Metabacillus sp. KUDC1714: one gene and its partner. The protein of the gene in region 1 binds, or shares a complex with, the protein of each later gene. Links are inferred from orthologs where the notes say so. Each region holds a gene or a part of one and is shown on either strand. Other genes may lie near its edges. The genes, in order: HUW50_RS01675 and HUW50_RS08065.

Evidence for each region.
Region 2: the proteins of HUW50_RS01675 (region 1) and HUW50_RS08065 are in contact, whole or in part, in a solved structure (PDB 1F51), measured with the Bacillus subtilis proteins. The link is inferred for Metabacillus sp. KUDC1714 from one-to-one orthologs.

Annotation. Positions count from the first base shown.
Region 1 is NZ_CP055263.1:326,644-329,358, forward strand. It holds HUW50_RS01675 (sporulation initiation phosphotransferase B), read right to left. Parts: upstream 1,777-2,715; coding sequence 1,225-1,776; downstream 1-1,224. Other genes in the region: obgE (GTPase ObgE), read right to left, coding at 1-1,209; rpmA (50S ribosomal protein L27), read right to left, coding at 2,112-2,402; HUW50_RS01685 (ribosomal-processing cysteine protease Prp), read right to left, coding at 2,419-2,715. UniProt on the Bacillus subtilis protein: Key element in the phosphorelay regulating sporulation initiation. Acts on spo0A. Mediates reversible phosphoryl transfer from spo0F to spo0A.
Region 2 is NZ_CP055263.1:1,668,324-1,685,045, forward strand. The notes cover bases 8,311-11,089. They hold HUW50_RS08065 (response regulator), read right to left. Parts: upstream 9,998-11,089; coding sequence 9,623-9,997; downstream 8,311-9,622. Other genes in these bases: HUW50_RS08060 (class II fructose-bisphosphate aldolase), read right to left, coding at 8,589-9,446; HUW50_RS08070 (DUF2529 family protein), read left to right, coding at 10,499-11,041. In the rest of the region: HUW50_RS08035 (lamin tail domain-containing protein), read right to left, coding at 1-2,964; HUW50_RS08040 (thymidine kinase), read right to left, coding at 3,414-4,034; rpmE (50S ribosomal protein L31), read right to left, coding at 4,357-4,569; transcription termination factor Rho, read right to left, coding at 4,882-6,159; HUW50_RS08055 (UDP-N-acetylglucosamine 1-carboxyvinyltransferase), read right to left, coding at 6,624-7,913; HUW50_RS08075 (CTP synthase), read right to left, coding at 11,288-12,895; rpoE (DNA-directed RNA polymerase subunit delta), read right to left, coding at 13,206-13,757; fused isobutyryl-CoA mutase/GTPase IcmF, read right to left, coding at 14,131-16,722. UniProt on the Bacillus subtilis protein: Key element in the phosphorelay regulating sporulation initiation. Phosphorylation of spo0B during sporulation initiation.

The DNA of each region.
Region 1 (2,715 bases):
TTCATCAACACCTAGGCCACGAAGTTGTCTTGCAAAGCGTCGAACAGATTCCTCACGTGAGAATTCAGTCATTTTAAAGAGTTTCTCAATCTTTTCACCTGAAAGCACATAAGATCCATCACTATCACGAGTAATGGCGAAGTTCGGTTCTTCCTTCTTAAACTCGTACACAACTCTGTTTTCAGCTGGCTCTTCTTCATATAACGGGAATTCTGGTGTACGTTCAATTGCATCGGCAATTTCAAATAACAGCTCGCGTACACCTTCTCGTGTAATGGCAGAAATCGGGAAAATTTTCAGATCATCTTTGAGCTTTTTCTTAAACCCTGCTAAGTTCTCTTCAGAATCTGGCATGTCCATTTTATTGGCAACAATTATCTGTGGTCTTTCCGTTAAACGCAGATTGTATTCCTTTAATTCTGCATTAATTGTTACATAATCCTCGTAAGGGTCTCTTCCTTCTAACCCTGACATATCAATCACATGAACGATTACCCGCGTTCTTTCTATATGTCTAAGGAATTGATGACCTAAGCCCACCCCTTGATGTGCACCTTCAATAAGCCCAGGAAGATCCGCCATTACAAAACTTCTTCCATCTTCCGTTTCAACCATTCCTAGATTAGGAACAAGTGTAGTGAAGTGATATTCTGCAATTTTCGGTTTTGCTGAAGAAATGACAGATAATAATGTTGATTTACCAACGCTTGGGAATCCAACTAAGCCTACATCAGCTAATACTTTTAATTCTAAAATAACGTTTCGCTCTATTCCTGGTTCACCATTTTCAGAAAGCTCAGGAGCAGGATTTGCCGGTGTCGCAAATCTAGAGTTACCACGACCTCCACGACCACCTTTAGCAATAACTGCTTGTTGTCCATGCTCAGTTAAATCAGCGATAATCTGGCCTGTTTCTTCATCCGATACAATGGTTCCCGGGGGAACTTTTACTATCATCGGTTGCGAATTTTTACCATGTTGGTTTTTAGACATACCATGCTCACCACGAGGAGCCTTGAAATGGCGTTTATACCGGAAATCCATTAACGTTCTTAAACCTTCTTCTACTTCGAAAATAACGTCAGCACCATTTCCACCATCACCACCTGCTGGCCCTCCTTTTGGCACGTACTTTTCACGACGGAACGCAACCATACCGTTTCCGCCATCTCCACCTTTTACATATATCTTGACCTGATCGACAAACATTTGTCTTCCTCCGTTCTAAATCCCAAGTGAAATAACAGTTGTTAATTCATATGTATTAACATGAAATTCATTTACAATCAATTGAGAGTGATTAACAGCTTTTAACCACTCAATTAATTGTTCTGTATCCTTTATTATGCCATTAAAGTCAAAAAAGAAACGAACTCCTTCAGCTTCTAAACCTATATCAATTGTAATACTTAAATGATTTTCACTTGCAAAATCAACTACTTTATCTAGTTGATCCAAAAAGCTCTTACTCCATTGGGTCACTGAATCATCAAATGGTTCTAAAGACAACACATTTCCTAAAATTTCGTATTCAAGTACAAAATGGTGGTTACTCCAATTAAATGTCATAAGATAACTAGCAAACGAGGGCATTTTCAAATTACAAAGTTTAGATTCCTGTTGCGCTTCTATGATTACTTCCTCAATGAAATCATGTACACGATCATATTTTTGCAACGAAAGATTACCTTTAATCAGTTGTAATTTATTCATCCAATCATGTCGTGAATGACTTAATATATCAACAGTATCCCATTTTTTCGATTTATTTTTCATACTATTTTCTCCTATTTCAACTAAAAAATAATTTTCATAAAGGAGCAATTACTTTACGCTGTAATAAGAATTATAACAAACATTGTGTTGGAACATAAGAGCTATTCATAGATTACTGTTTTAATTCGCAAAAGCGAAAGCGCCTTGAACAGCCTCGGGCAAATAAGACGCTAATGAATAGAAGGTGTTTTTTACCTTCAATTCATGGGTGGCTGTAGACTCAAGAGGGGCTAGACGTTGGATGCCTAGCGCTTTTCCACAGTACTAGAGTTTTATATTTTCCTTTACAATAAAAAAAACTCTAACCTAAGTTAGGTTAGAGTTTTCACATGAACTTATGCTTCTTGTGCTACTGGATATACGCTAACTTTTTTGCGGTCGCGTCCGAAACGTTCGAACTTAACAACACCATCAACTTTTGCGTATAACGTATCATCACCGCCGCGGCCAACGTTTTCACCTGGGTAAATTTTTGTACCACGTTGACGGTAAAGAATTGAACCACCAGATACCAATTGTCCATCTGCACGCTTTGCACCAAGACGTTTAGACATAGAGTCACGACCATTTTTAGTCGACCCTACCCCCTTCTTAGATGCGAAGAACTGAAGATCTAATCTTAACATGAAGTTCACCTCCTGTTTAGTTCATTATTGTTACTGAAATATATTGTCCGTAATCTCTTTCAATTGTTTGTAATGAAACGAGCATACCCTCTAACAATAATTGAACTTTATCACTTGTTGATTTATCGAGATTTAAAGGTAATTTAACATGTAAATAACCGCCATCTCCACCTTGATCAATTTGTGGCTCAATATTTGTTAGAGTCAGCACTGCATTAACAGCACCAAAGGTAACAGCAGATGCTCCAGCACAAACAATATCCTTGCCATGTTCATCGAACTCGGCATGTCCAGATAAAACGAACGAAGTTAT
Region 2 (16,722 bases), 1.3 Mb from region 1 along the record:
TTCTGAATCAAGTCCTAAAAGTGTTTCTTTGAAATCTGCTTGATCATTTGTACGATAATATAACCTAACAGATTTGACGCCTTTATCATCTGATGCTGATGCAGCGATCTCGATATCATCTGTTTGATTAACGTCTGTAACAGCTGTCTTATTTTCAATCGTCGGAGCAACTGTGTCTTCAATAATGTGGATCGGTTGTTTCGGGACCTGGAATGCTTCAACAGCACCTGGTGTAGCGTCTTGGATACCTGCACTTACCTTCATTGATTGGGTTGAACCATCTTCAGGGTACTTGTAAACAATCCCTTTGTTAGGCACAGTATCATCTGTGTTTGCCACTTCGTTATAATAAGAAACTGTGATTTCTTCTTTTGTATTTGTGGCTACGACAAGTCCTCTCGGGCTTCCATTTGCCATACCATCACTATGAATTTTGACGATATCTTTGTTTTCAATTAAGCTTGTACCGAAATTTCCATTAAAATCTGCAACTGTTTGTTCACCATTCATCGAATTGATGATCCAGAATACGAGTGTTCTTTTTGAAGGAATGACAACATCATCTGGTACTGAAGGCCAAACAACATCACTTGCCGGATCTGTTCCATAGCGATATTGAAGTTTATAATCCTTAAAGTTTAAATCCTTGTCTGTATTATTGTAGATCTCAATAAATTCATAGCCATCTGCTGAACCTACATTCTCTGAATCAGGGACAACTTCTGTTACAAGGAATTTAGGCATCTTACTATAATCCACTTCATCTTTCTTAACAGCAATTACATATTCCTCAGTTTTAACTGTATTTGTTCCATCTGCTGCTTCGATATAGTACGTAATGTTTGAATCAACATTAATTCCAGGGATTTCAGCTATGTAACTTGCTGGATCAGCGCTTGCATTCATTGATAAGGAAGTGAATGTTTCATCCCCCTCTTTTTTATAATGCAAGGTAGCAAATGGTACAGCCATGTTATCTGTTATATTTGCTTCAATGCTGATCGGAGAAAATGCATCGGTTTCTGTCAGCGGCGTATGCGTGATCACTGGCGCCTCCGTATCAACAGGTATTTCATCAAGCTCAACTGGCTTTGTTGGGACTTGAACAGCTTCAACTGTACCAAGTGAAGGTGCTGCTAGTACTTTAAGCTTTTCCATTTCCGTACCTTCGCTTGGAAACATATATTGAATAACAGCGCCTGTGTTATCATTGTCAGTTCCAAGATAACTTGCAGAAACAACTTCTGAGCTTGTGTTATCTTTTATCACGATTCCTCGGTTTCCACCATTTGCAAAACCTGGGAAACTATCCTTATATGTAATTACTTGTTCACTTGATAAATTCAATCCAAAATGAGTGTTAAAATCCGCTAGAGTACGATCACCATTATTAAACCAAAAAACAAGTGTTTCTTGAGGATCAATTGTAGTAGCAGGAACTTGAAAGACTAGTTCGTTACCAGTATCCGTATATTTGTAGACAAAGGAATAATTCATTAAGGATTGTGGTTGATTGGTATTATTATAGAGTTCAAAATACTCGTAATAATCCGTTCCTCCACCTTCTGTATTTGGTGACAGCTCGGTAATTAATAGCGTTTGTTCGCTATAGGTTTCTTGAGGAGTCTCAACAGAAATTGTATATTCCTCACTCTTTGCCTTATTGCTACCATCTGTTGCTTCAATATAGTACGTAATATTTGAATCCACACTAGCGCCTGGTATTTCCACTGAAAAATTTGTCCAGTCGTCTGAACTTACATTCATTGTGGCAGATGTAAAGGTCTCTTCTTTAGTAGTTTTGTAGTAAAGTGTCAGAGTTGGTATCGCTGCCAAATTATCTGTTACCTTTGCTTCAATCATGACAGAAGAAGCTACTTTGCTTTCTGTAACAGGCGTGTGAGTGATCACCGGTGACTCGTTGTCTGCTGAGATCTCTGTTAGTTCTACCGGCTTTGTTGGGACTTGAACAGAGTCAATTGTTCCTGGAGTTGGTGCTGCCAATACTTGATGCTTGTCCATCGCCGTTTTTGCTAAAGCATATTTAAATTGAACACCTAATCCACTATTATCTGTTTCACCTGGTAAATAACCTGCAGATATTACTTCATTTCCTTCTTTATCTTTAATAACAGCCGCTCTGTTCCCACCATTTGCAAAACCCGGGAATACATCCTTAAATTCGATGACTTGGTCTGATGTTAACTCAAGTCCATAATGTGAATTAAAATCGGCTAAAGAAAGTACGCCATTATTAAACCAAAATACTAGAGTTTCTTGAGAAGCGATCGTTGTATGAGGGACTTGAAATACTACTTCTTTTCCAGTATCCGTATAACGATAAATAAACGCATAATTAGTTAAAGATAATGGCTGATTCGTATTATTGTACACTTCAAAAAACTCGTAGTTATCTGTGCCATTTGAGTTTGGCGATACTTCAGTAATTAGTAAGGGTGAATTGCTATTAAAATCTTCTTCTACTAAAGTTTCAGGAGCTGCTGGTGTTTCTGCTTCATCCTTCACTTCTCCCTGATTTTCTTGGGACGTTTGAGCTGGAACAACCTCACTAGATTGTTCCACTGGTTGAGTGGTACCTTCAGATGTTTCTTCTTTTTGTTGGACAGTATCATTTTCTTGATTTTGCTGCTCATTTTCTGTCAGAGGTTTTTCATCAACTGTAAGTGGTTCTTCTTCAACAGTCTCTTCTAAAGAATCAGTACTTTCAGTTGCTTCTGCTCCCTCTAAAACTGGTTCTGTTTCATTTGTTGTTATTTGTCCATTGTCAACTGTACCTGTTTTTCCTGTCTGATTTTCATTATTAGAAGTCGTGTTATCAATCACTTCTTCTGCATAAATCCTTTTCACAGGAATAACCGTAGTAAAGTTGGATAGTACAATTGATACCATACAGACAAATAAAAACAATTTTCTTACCCTAAGTCGTACTTTCCGCTTATTCATGGCTTCCTCCTTAAATTTTATTTACATTCATGTCAATAGTAATCGAATTTTGTAAACTAAAATTAAAGGAGGTGTAAATGTTTATAAATATTTCCGCTTATTATTAATTTTTTGTAAAATGAAAAAGTTATGTTGTTTTTAAATTCAGGAGTTTTCACTCATATATTCATAAAGGCATAATACCTAAAATTTAGATAAATTTAGACGACAATCACTTTGATAGTACATAAGACCCTAATAAATTCCATTAAAAGGAATTTTTTAGCGATTCATCAGGTTAACATTTCTTTACACGGAGGAAATAATTCTTTGACAAAACTCTAATAGAATAAGACATTCTTTGACATCACTCTAAAAATTCCTGTATATAGGCAGGGGCATTTCATCTTAACTTCATATAAGAAAGCCACCCTGCATTTTTTTGCAAGGTGGCTTTCTTATATGAAATATTAACGATTCGTTGCACTATTCTCTTTCTTAAAATCCTTCACAGGTGATCCTGGAACCTCATGATGGTGTCTACATCTAGGTTCATACGATTCTGATGCCCCCACAAGAATAATTGGATCATCATATGACGCAGGCTTACCATTAATCAGTCTTTGCGTGCGACTTGCCGGTGATCCACAAACAGAGCAAACAGCTTGAAGCTTTGTGACTAATTCAGCAATTGCCATTAATTGTGGTACAACACTAAAAGGTTCGCCTCTAAAATCTTGATCTAACCCTGCAGCTATTACACGGTAACCTTGATTAGCTAAGAGTGTTAGCACATCACAAATATGTTCATCAAAGAACTGTACTTCATCAACAGCAATAACGTCTGTTTTCTCAGTAATATATTCTAAAATTTCAATAGAGGAAGCCACTGGTTTACTAATAATCGCCGTACCATTATGTGAAACTACCTCTTCTTCACTATAGCGGTTATCTATACTAGGTTTAAACACCTTTACTTCTTGTTTCGCAAATTGCGCACGTCGAACTCTGCGAATGAGTTCCTCTGATTTACCTGAAAACATGCTTCCGCAAATAATTTCAAGCCATCCACTTTGTTTCATTACATACATTAAAACGGCCTCTCCCTTCGTCATCATATTCCCGAGTCGATTGACCGTACCGTTTATATTGGTACTTTACCATCTATATAAAACATGAAACTTCATGCATCACATACGTTCAAAAATCCCTACCAATATATGTAGGATATCCTAAAGTAAAACTTCCACAATTGAGGTTTCTTTCCACTCTTACCGAAGCTAGATAAACCTATCTAACACTCACTAAAGTGATCAAATTCTCCAAATAATATGGGTTAAGGCCTAAAAATCACAAAAGTTGGCGTGAAAAAACAGGCAAGAGCAGTTTCGTCTTGCCTGTTGGAAAAAGCCTTTATTGTTGCTGTTGCTTAATGCCGTATTTTTTATTGAATTTATCTACACGTCCACCTGCATCTGCAAATTTTTGACGTCCTGTGTAGAATGGATGACACTCAGAACAAACCTCAACTTTGATCTCTTTCATTACAGAGCCAGTTTCGAATTCGTTACCACAAGCGCAGTTCACCATAACCTTATTAAAGTTTGGATGAATTCCTGTTTTCATTCTTTTCATCTCCTTCCGCCCTGAATCATTCGAAACAGAGTTAAATATCTAGGTGTAACTCGTCCGGTTGACGAACCATCACTAGAAAAGCACATGATGAAATTATAACAAGTGCCAAGTTTAAAAGCAAGCCGAAGTTAAATATTACTAATTCGAAAAGCGCAGGTGCCTTGTTCAGCCCCGACAGGCATAAGACACACACGAATAGAAGGTGTTCTTTACCTTCAATTCGTGAGTGGCTTATGACCCCGAGGGGCTAGGCACCGGAGCTAGACAATTCGAAAAGCGCAGGTGCCTTGCTCCCCACTAATACTACTTAGTTACTTTCCTAGCTGATTTCATTTCAACATCTAAATTACTAAAGAATTCTTCGTTTGATTTTGTTTGACGAAGCTTTCTTAGGAACTTTTCAACAAAGTCTGGAGAATCTGTCATTGACTTGCGAATTGCCCATAATTTATCAAGATGATCTTTTGGAACAAGCAGCTCTTCTTTTCTTGTACCAGAACGACGGATATCGATTGCTGGGAAGATACGCTTTTCTGCAAGTGAGCGGTCTAAATGAAGCTCCATGTTACCAGTTCCTTTGAATTCCTCATAAATAACGTCATCCATACGAGAACCTGTATCGACTAGCGCTGTTGCAAGGATTGTTAAGCTTCCACCCTCTTCAATGTTACGTGCTGCACCAAAGAAACGTTTAGGGCGATGGAAAGCAGCTGGATCAATACCACCAGATAATGTTCGACCACTTGGAGGAATGACCAGATTGTATGCACGTGCTAAACGTGTAATGCTATCCATTAAAATAATTACATCCTTTTTATGTTCAACAAGACGCATCGCTCGCTCAAGCACTAGCTCTGCTACTTTAATATGATTTTCTGGAACTTCATCAAACGTCGAGCTAACCACGTCTCCAGCTACAGAACGTTCAATATCAGTTACTTCTTCAGGTCTCTCATCGATTAATAAAACGATTAGTTCAGCTTCAGGATTGTTCGTTGTAACACTGTTCGCAATTTCTTTTAACAGCATTGTCTTCCCTGCCTTAGGAGGGGCAACAATCAATCCACGTTGACCAAAACCAACTGGTGCGATTAGGTCCATAATTCTTGTGGATAAATAATTTGGTTTTGTTTCTAGGTAAATTTGTCTATCTGGATAGAGAGGAGTTAATGCTGGGAAGTGAACACGTTCCTTTGCCGTCTCTGGATCTTCGCCGTTAACCGCTTCTACATGAAGCAAACCGTAATAGCGTTCATTTTCTTTTGGAGGACGAACCTTACCAGATACTTTGTCCCCATTTCGCAAATCAAAACGCCTAATTTGGGAAGCTGAAATATAAATATCTTCTGAGCTTGGTGAATAGTTAATTGGTCTTAAGAAGCCAAAGCCTTCAGACTGGATGATTTCTAAGACACCTTCCATAAATAATAAATCCTCTTGTTCAGCATTTGCTTTTAATATAGCAAAAATTAATTCTTTTTTCGTCAGCTTGCTGTAATAGGAAACTTTATAATGACGGGCAAGCTCATATAATTCTTTCAGTTTCATATGTTCTAATGAAGAAATTGAAACTTGATTCATAAAAACACCACTCTTTTTAATTTTCAATTTTTTACAATTGTTTTCCATCTATCGATTGTCAAATTCATTTCTACTGGTAATGAAAACGTAATTAGATAGCAAATTTCACATATTAGAAGATTTACCATCAGTTGCATTAATGAAGAAAAAACTATCACGTTTGGATCGAGAAGGAAAATGAAGGTGAGCTTGAAGTAGATTTGCAGTAATTCATGCAGCACTCTTTATTTTTACCCTATTTTAGAGATTTAATCAATCATTTTTGGAAAATCTATTTGAAGTTAGAGGTTTTTATAGAAGGAAAGTGAGATTTTATTCCCTCACTTTCCAAAATGTAGATATCTTTATCTTTTTTTATTAGGCTGACTCGCCAAAATTTGTTGCTATTTACCAAGTAGTGCGGTAGGTTGGTTTTTTCTTTAAGCTATGTGTTCCATCAGATGAACAAGGCACATGCCCTCTTCTTATGAATTTTGCAGTTGCTCGATTTCTTTATCTGTTAATTTTTCACGCCAGATCGTAGCTCCTAGTCCTGATAGCTTTTCCTCTAACTGACTATATCCACGATCGATATGCTCTAAACCAGTTATTTCTGTTACTCCTTCAGCCATAAGGCCCGCACATACTAAAGCTGCTCCTGCTCGTAAATCACTTGCTTTAACTCTAGCACCTTGAAGTCTTGTTGGGCCAGAGACAATTGCAGAACGGCCTTCAACTTTTATTATAGCGCCCATTCTTCTTAGCTCATCTATATGTTTAAATCTAGCAGAGTAAATTGTATCAGTTACAACACTCGTTCCTGTAGCTCTTGTTAAGAATGAAGTGAACGGCTGTTGAAGATCAGTTGGAAATCCTGGGTAAACGAGGGTTTTAATATCAACAGCCTTTAGTTCCTTTTGACCGCCGATAATTAATATTTGATCATTGCTCGTTTCAATATGAAGACCCATTTCTCTTAGCTTTGCAATTAGTGATTCTAAATGAAGTGGGATGACATTATCGATCATCACTTCTCTTCCCATTGCTGCTCCGATAATCATGTAAGTTCCAGCTTCAATCCGGTCAGGAATAATTGAATGACGGCAGCCATGCAGTCTCTCAACTCCATCGATTCGAATGACGTCTGTTCCTGCCCCTTTAATTTTTGCCCCCATGCTCGTAAGCAATGTTGCTACATCAATAATTTCTGGTTCCTTTGCAGCGTTTTCAATAATCGTTCTACCTTTTGCTAAAACAGCAGCAAGCATAATGTTAATTGTTGCTCCTACACTTACAACATCTAAATAAATTCGCGCACCACGCAGTTCATCTGCACGCAAATAGATTGCACCTTGTTCATTCGTTATTTGCGCACCTAATGCTTCAAAACCTTTAATATGCTGATCAATTGGTCGCGGTCCTAGATGACAGCCACCAGGAAGGCCAATAACTGCCTTTTTAAAACGGCCAAGCATTGCTCCCATTAAATAATAGGATGCACGTAGCTTCTTAACTTTTCCATTCGGCAAAGGCATTGAAATCATCGATGACGGGTCAACAATCATTTCATTATTTTTCAATAGCACCTTTCCACCGATTTCCTCCAATAAATCTCCAAGTATATTTACATCAGAAATGTTTGGTAATCCTTCGATTGTGACTGGTGATTCAGCTAATATGGTTGCAGGAATTAAAGCTACTGCACTATTTTTTGCCCCGCTTATATTTACTGTACCTTTCAGTAAATCTCCACCGGCAACTTTTAACTTTTCCATAATAGTCTCCCTTCTTCAGAAGTTGACTTTCCGGAAAGAACATGGAGGGTGAGCTTTGCGCAATTTTCGCACACATATGTATTCACTTTACACGAAACACGCTTAAACATTCATTAGCCATCATGTTTTCCGAATAATACATCTCTTGTCAACAAATATTTCGGATTTTATTGCTTCGAAAAGCTTGAGGTGTCGCCAAGCTCTAAATGGCGAAAGCCTTTTTCTTTACGATCATCCATTTTGATACAAATTCTGGTGATAGTAAAAAAATACTACCTGTTTATCTCTTTTATTTCCTTTTATGCCTTAGTAAATACATCACAATACTAGATAAGTGAAACTTCCTTTAATGTTGGTTTCTATGATTGCTTTCACCTAGAGTTTAATGATTGACTATTTATAAATAATCTCTCTTATTATTAAACCATCTATTAAGCAGGACAACAATGTTTAAGTTTAAGAATTCTTCTTGGAATTGGGATGGGTGATGATCACACTAAAGGAGGAGGTATTAACAAAACGGACAAGGCTTATTCTTGTCCGTTACTCTATGAGTCTATTATCTCTAGTCAGCTAGGTTAAGGTTAGAGAAGGTCTTCACACCGCTTGTTAGCGCTTTCTTATTATTCAGAATATAACCGCCTCTTATAAAAGGCGGTTATATTTAAAGCTGTATTATGCTTGGTTTGAAGAACCAAATTCGCGCATTTTGCCGATTACTGTTGCTTTAATAGCGTCACGAGCTGGTCCTAAATATTTACGTGGATCATATTCTTCAGGTTTTGCAGCTAACGTTTCACGAACCGCTTTTGCAGAAGCAATTTGATTTTCAGTGTTAACGTTGATTTTCGCTGTACCGAAAGAGATAGCTTTTTGGATATCGTGTGTTGGAATACCAGTACCACCGTGAAGTACTAATGGCATATCCGTTAGGTTAGCGATTTCTTCCATCTCTTTGTAGCCTAAGTTTGGTTCACCTTTGTACGGTCCATGAACAGAACCAAGTGCTGGTGCTAAGCAGTCAATACCAGTACGTTGTACAAGTTCATTACATTCTTGTGGATTTGCGTAAATTACGCCTTCTGCTATAACGTCATCTTCTTGTCCACCAACAGTTCCTAACTCAGCTTCAACAGAAACACCTTTTGAATGAGCATATTCAACAACTTGTTTCGTTGTTTCAACATTTTCTTCAAATGGGTGATGTGAAGCATCGATCATAACAGATGTAAATCCAGCATCAATTGCTTCTTTACACTTATCATAGCTTGAACCATGGTCAAGGTGAATCGCTACTGGTACAGTAACTTTGTAATCCTCAAGTAGACCTTCAACCATTTTTACAACAGTTTTAAATCCACCCATGTAGCGTGCTGCACCTTCAGAAACACCAAGAATAACTGGTGACTTCTCTTCTTGAGCTGCTTGTAGGATCGCTTGAGTGAACTCAAGATTATTTAAGTTAAATTGACCTACTGCATATCCTTTGTCTTTTGCTGTTTTCAGCATTTCTGTCATTGAAACTAAAGGCATGTCGAAAAATCCTCCTAATGAACCTTATTTTCTGATACAGAAAAGTATATCATACCTAGCTTGACCAGAATATTCACTAATATGTAGAGTCTGCATGATACTTTTCACATCTAATAGCATACCAATTTCTTCGAAAATCAGCAACAATTCGACAGATATTTGGGTAATATAATGTTTTAGTTCGTTTTTAATGGTAAATATTTCTTTACTGCATCACGAATTTCATCGATATCAAAAGGTTTAGCAAAATGTGTCAATGCACCTAAATCCTTCGCTTCTTGAATCATATCTAATTCCCCATAAGCCGTCATAATGATAACACGAATATCTTGGTCGACAACTTTCATTCGTTTTAAAATTTCAATCCCATCCATACCCGGGATTTTCATATCTAATAATACTAAGTCTGGGGAATGCTTTTCGACGATTTCTAAGGCTTGAAAACCGTTTGCTGCCTGAAATGTTTGATACCCCTCTTTTTGAAAAACCTCATTCAATAAAATTCGAATCCCATATTGATCGTCAACAATTAATATTTTTTCCTTCAACATATCATTACACCTCTTAGTTTATTTTTCCATACTTAACCCCAATGGCATTATGCCATCTTAAAAACGAAATAAATTTTGTGTTTTGCTTTAAGCACTAGACGGTACAAGCTAGCTCTGTACAAAGTTTATCAGCACTTTCTGTTCGTTACTTAATCTAGCTTGCTTCCTACTAACCCAGTTTAAGCAATCGGTACTAAAGACCGTAGCTTTTTAACCAATTAACTAGGGTTTTTCATTAACATTCGTCCACATTGTTGATTAAATTATCTATATCATAACTTAAGTAATTCTTTTCTTACTTATTATTTCCTGCAAAATAACTCGAATCATTTGTCGACAATTTCTGCTTATCATTGTCATATTTTGCTGGATCTAATGACATTTAAGTAATATCTAATCTTCCCCTACAGTCTCACGGAAAACTGGTTCTCTTTTAGATTTTACTACTTTTCGTTATAATACCTTATACATGTGAAATGTGAAAGGAGATCTTTGCTACTTATGATGAAAATTTTCACGACACAATTAACTGGTCACTTTAATCGAATACTAGACCAAGAAGAAATAAATATAGAAGATAGTGCAAGACTTCTTGCACAAGCTTTAATCGGAGAAGGAACCCTATATATTTATGGGGTTAACGAGCTTCATGGTATTGTCTTGGAGGCTTTAATGAGTAGTGAGCCCTTTAATCGTGCTGAGGCACTTCTTGATCAAAATGGACAAGTAAAAAAGCTTTCTTCAGAAGATCGAGTGCTTCTTTTTACGTATCGATCAACAGATGAAGAAGCAATCTCTATTGCCAAAACTCTTTCAAACCAGGGAGTGCAAACAGTTGGTGTTTCTGCTTTAGTTAAAAATGCTGCTCCAGGGTTGGAATCTATTACAGACCTTCATGTAGATGCTAAGCTACGTCAGCCACTAATTCCTGGTGATGACGGGGAAAGATACGGATTCCCTGCGTTAATGACATCGTTATATGTATATTATGCGATCACCTTCACTATTAAAGAGATGTTAAATGAATATGAGGATGAATATTAAGCAATTGGCAAGAGCTAGTTGCTTTTTTTATATCTTTATTGCAAAAAGTAAGTTTTTTTTGCAACTTTCATGAGGAATCTTGCAATTTTGAAGGGGAATCTTGCAACTTTTAATCAAAATCTTGCAACTTCAGAAAACAATCTTGCAAATTAACATTACACAAAAAAGCTAACTTATCCTTTTAAGATAAGTTAGCTCAATTCCTATACTAAAAAAGCTATTTAACTATTTTTTACCAGTGTATTGTTAATTTTTCCCTGATTCAGATAATGACGCACGAACAAAATCACGGAATAATGGTTGTGGTTTAGTTGGTCTAGATGTGAATTCCGGGTGGAATTGTGATGCCACAAACCATGGATGATCTTTAATTTCAATAATTTCAACAAGGCGTCCATCAGGAGTTGTCCCAGAGAAAACAAAGCCTGCTTCTTCCATTGCTTGACGGTATTCATTGTTAAATTCATAACGATGACGATGACGCTCATACACAACTTCATCTTTGTATGCTTCATAAGCACGTGAGTTCTCGATCAACTTACTTGGAGATAATCCTAGGCGCAATGTTCCACCTAAATCTTCAATGTCCTTTTGCTCCGGAAGTAAGTCAATAACAGGGTATTGCGTGTTAGGATCAATTTCAGATGAATTGGCACCTTTTAAGCCTACAACATTACGTGCAAATTCAATTGATGCAACCTGCATACCAAGACAAATTCCTAAGAATGGAACCTTGTTCACACGTGCATATGTTGTAGCAAGGATTTTTCCTTCTACCCCACGGTCACCAAATCCGCCAGGAACTAAAATTCCATCGACATCTTCAAGTTCTTCCTTCACATTGTCTTCATTCAATGTTTCTGCATTAATCCATTTGATCTCAATGTCTGAATCATATTCATAACCCGCATGACGAAGTGCCTCTACAACAGAGATATAAGCGTCTTGTAATTCAACATATTTTCCAACTAGACCAATCTTTGTTGTTTTAGAAAGATTTGTCACACGTTTTACCAGTTCTTTCCACTCAGTCATATCTGCTTCATTACATTGAAGCTTCAAGTGTTTACATACGATAGAATCTAAATGTTGATCTTGTAAAGCCAATGGAATTGAATAAAGTGTTTCTGCATCACGGCACTCGATCACAGCATTGGTATCGATGTCACAGAATAAGGCAATTTTATCCTTCATATCTTGAGAAACCGGCATTTCAGTACGAACAACGATCACGTTTGGTTGAATACCTAAACTACGAAGTTCTTTTACACTATGCTGTGTTGGTTTTGTTTTCATTTCACCTGCTGCTTTGATATATGGAATGAGTGTACAGTGAATGTACATAACATTATCACGGCCGACATCACTCTTAATTTGACGAATTGCTTCTAAAAATGGTAATGATTCGATATCACCAACAGTTCCACCAATTTCAGTAATAACAACGTCTGCACCTGTTTCTTTTCCAGCACGGAAAACACGATCCTTAATTTCGTTCGTGATGTGAGGAATAACTTGAACTGTTCCGCCAAGATAATCGCCACGACGTTCTTTCTTTAATACCGTTGAATATATTCTACCTGTTGTCACATTGTTAAACTTAGTTAGATTAACATCAATAAAACGCTCATAGTGACCTAAATCAAGGTCAGTCTCAGCGCCATCACCTGTTACAAAAACCTCACCATGCTGATAGGGACTCATTGTTCCTGGATCCACATTTATGTAAGGATCAAACTTTTGAATTGTCACACTTACACCGCGGTTTTTCAATAATCTACCTAATGAAGCAGCTGTTATTCCTTTTCCTAATGATGATACAACTCCACCTGTTACAAAAATATACTTTGTCATGATTTTCCCCCTAAAGAAGCTATATATGTTATTTTGTACAAAAACTTAAAAATCTTACTAGAAAAGCGAAAAGCGCCTTGCTCAGCCTCATGCAAATTGGCTTATGACCTCAAGGGTCTAGGGTCTAGACACTAGAGCTAAATAAAAAACTAAGCTCAAAATCCTCATTTTCCACATAAAAATAGAAAGCCCCCTTCCAAACAAGTTGAAAGGGAGCTGTAAATGTATAATAAATACAATACGATTGCTTTTTTAAGAGCCCAAAATAGATTCTACCTAGTTGAAAAAAGAAAGTCAAGACGATTTACGCTTATTTTTCTTCCTCTTCATCATCTAGTTCATCTTCATCATCGTCTTCATCATCATCTAAATCATAATCTTCATCGTCATCATCAATGAGATCATCATCATCATCGTCGTCTAAATCTACATCGTCTATATCATCGAAATCATCATCATCGTCGTCATCGTCACTAGTGTCATCAAAGTCATCGTAATCTAGATCTTCATCAATGACATCGAAGTCATCCTCAAGATCATCCTCGACACCTTTTTTCGCCTTTTTCTTTTTAGGCTTCGCAACTGGCACAATTTCTTCTTCAATTTGCTCATAAGGATACCAAGTACGTAATCCCCACATGTTTTCTCCTACACAAATAAAACGGCCATCGATATTAATATCTGTATAGAATTGAGCGATTTTATCTTCTACTTGTTTTTTTGTTAACCCAAGAAGCGAAGAAACTTCCTCTACTAATTCACTAAAAATGTACGGTTTTTTACCTTCTACAAAAAGTTCATAGGCAACCTCTACCATTGCCATTTCTTTTATTTGTTCGTCTGTTAATTGCTTTAGACTCAAAGCTCGGCACTCCCTTTCTAGGTAAATCATCTATTTAATACGTAAATATGTATAAATCTAAAGTCAAGTCTGCAAATCATACCATTCATTATAAACAAATTCTAGCAGTTTATGCCACATTTATCACGTAAAAAATATTCAAAAGAACTTTTTGCGCTTTGAATTTAATAGAAGGTCACATAATCTGGCCTCTAACCTCTAAATTCGGGGTGTTCTTGCAACTTTGAAGCGGAATCTTGCAACTTTAAGTACTTATTTTGCAACTATAGAAGAGAATTTTGCAAGTTTGGGTAATAATCTTGCAATTTTTTCATTTAAACTACGATTAAAAACTCATGATTAGCAGCCTGCTAATCATGAGCGAGATATATTATTACATATTCCGTCTATACTGTCCGCCAACTTCGTAGAGTGCTTGTGTTATTTGACCAAGACTTGCTACCTTTACTGTTTCCATAAGCTCTGCAAAGATATTACCATTTTCAATTGCGGTTTTCTTTAATCTTAGTAACGCCTCATCAACTTTCTTGGCATTTGCTTGCTGGAAAGCACTTAAATTATTAATTTGTGTTTCTTTCTCCTCTTTAGTTGCACGAGCAAGCTCCATATTATCAACCGATTCCTGTGATGGGGGATTTGGATTAAGGTACGTATTGACGCCAATAATCGGCAGTTCACCAGTGTGTTTTTTCATTTCGTAATGCATTGATTCATCCTGGATTTTCCCCCGCTGATATTGGGTTTCCATGGCGCCAAGTACACCGCCGCGTTCATTGATTCGATCAAATTCCTGAAGAACTGCTTCCTCTACTAAATCCGTTAATTCCTCGATAATAAAAGAGCCTTGCAGCGGATTTTCATTTTTGGTTAAGCCGTGTTCTTTTGTAATAATCATTTGGATCGCCATTGCTCTACGAACAGATTCTTCTGTCGGAGTTGTAATTGCTTCATCGTAAGCATTTGTGTGAAGGGAGTTACAGTTATCATGTAACGCCATTAGAGCCTGTAATGTCGTACGAATATCATTAAAATCAATTTCTTGAGCATGTAAAGAACGCCCTGATGTTTGAACATGATATTTAAGCTTTTGACTTCGTTCATTTGCACCATACTTATCTCTCATAACAGTAGCCCATATTCTTCTTGCGACCCGACCAATTACTGTATATTCTGGATCAAGTCCATTACTAAAGAAGAAGGACAGGTTTGGCGCAAATGAGTTTATATCCATGCCTCTGCTTAAATAATATTCTACATACGTGAAACCATTTGATAGCGTAAACGCTAGCTGGGAAATTGGGTTTGCCCCAGCTTCTGCGATATGATAGCCAGAAATTGAGACAGAATAATAATTTCTCACCTTTTGATCAATGAAATATTGTTGAATATCCCCCATGAGCCTCAATGCGAATTCTGTTGAGAAAATACATGTATTTTGTCCTTGGTCTTCTTTTAAAATATCTGCTTGGACTGTTCCTCTAACAGTTTGTAGGGTTAAGGATTTTACTGCATCATATTCGTGCTCGGTAAGGGAGCGATTAAGTTCTACTTCTTTTTTCTCCACTTGTTGCTCAATTGCCGCATTCATAAACATTGCTAAGATGATCGGTGCCGGACCATTTATCGTCATCGACACTGATGTAGAAGGAGCACAAAGGTCAAAGCCGCTATATAGCTTTTTCATATCATCTAATGTGCAAATGCTTACTCCACTCTCACCAATTTTCCCATAAATATCTGGGCGATGTGCTGGATCTTCGCCATATAAAGTCACCGAATCAAAAGCTGTACTTAACCGTTTTGCAGTATCATCCTTTGATAAATAATGGAAACGGCGATTAGTTCGTTCCGGCGTTCCTTCACCTGCAAATTGTCGTTTTGGGTCTTCACCTTCGCGTTTAAAAGGGAATACTCCAGCAGTGTAAGGGAAAGAACCTGGTACATTTTCTTTATAAAGCCAGGATAAAATGTCGCCATCATTCTTATATTTAGGTAATGACACCTTTGGGATGGATAAACCGGATAATGAAACAGTCTTTAAATTAGTAATAATTTCTCTGTCTCGAATAACAGTTGTAAACTCATTTTGAGCATATTTCTCTTTCATTTCTTCCCATTGTTTTAGATGTGTTTTAGATTGTGTCGTTAAATTTTCTTCAAGTCTTACTTGTAATTCCTGTAACGAGCGGATCACTTCTTCGTTTCCTTCTTGGCTTGCAAGAGTCTCTACTGTTCCTTTTACTTGAAAGAGCTTTGTTGCTGCATTTGCTTGTTCTTCTGATTGCTTGTGATAATTTCTTACTGTTTCACTAATTTCTCGTAAATAATATCTTCTTTCTGGGGGAATAATTACGTTTTGCTTTTCAACATCATCCGCTACTGGCAAGGACGTTTGCCACTTTTTATTTGCCTTTTCATTAATTAACTCCAAAAGTCTAGCAAATAATGTGTTTGTACCGAGGTCATTGAATTGACTAGCAATTGTCCCATACACTGGCATAGCATCTAGCGGCTGATCAAATAATTGCCGACTTCGTTGATATTGCTTCTGCACCTGGCGTTTTGCATCCTCAGAGCCTTTGCGCTCAAATTTATTAATGACGATTAAATCTGCATAGTCGATCATATCGATTTTTTCTAGCTGTGATGGTGCACCGAACTCACTTGTCATGACGTAGAGAGATAGATCACAAATTTCCGCTATTTCAGCATCTCCTTGACCAATTCCGCTCGTCTCAACAATAACTAAGCCAAAGCCAGCACCTTTTACAACTGAAATGGCGTCTTGGATCGCTAAGGAAAGCTCGGTTTTTGATTTCCGAGTCGCTAGGCTCCTCATATACACTCTTGGTGAAAAAATCGCATTCATCCGGATTCGATCTCCTAAAAGCGCACCACCCGTTTTTTGCTTAGTCGGATCAACAGAAAGCACAGCAATTTTCAATTCAGGTACTTCATTTAGAAA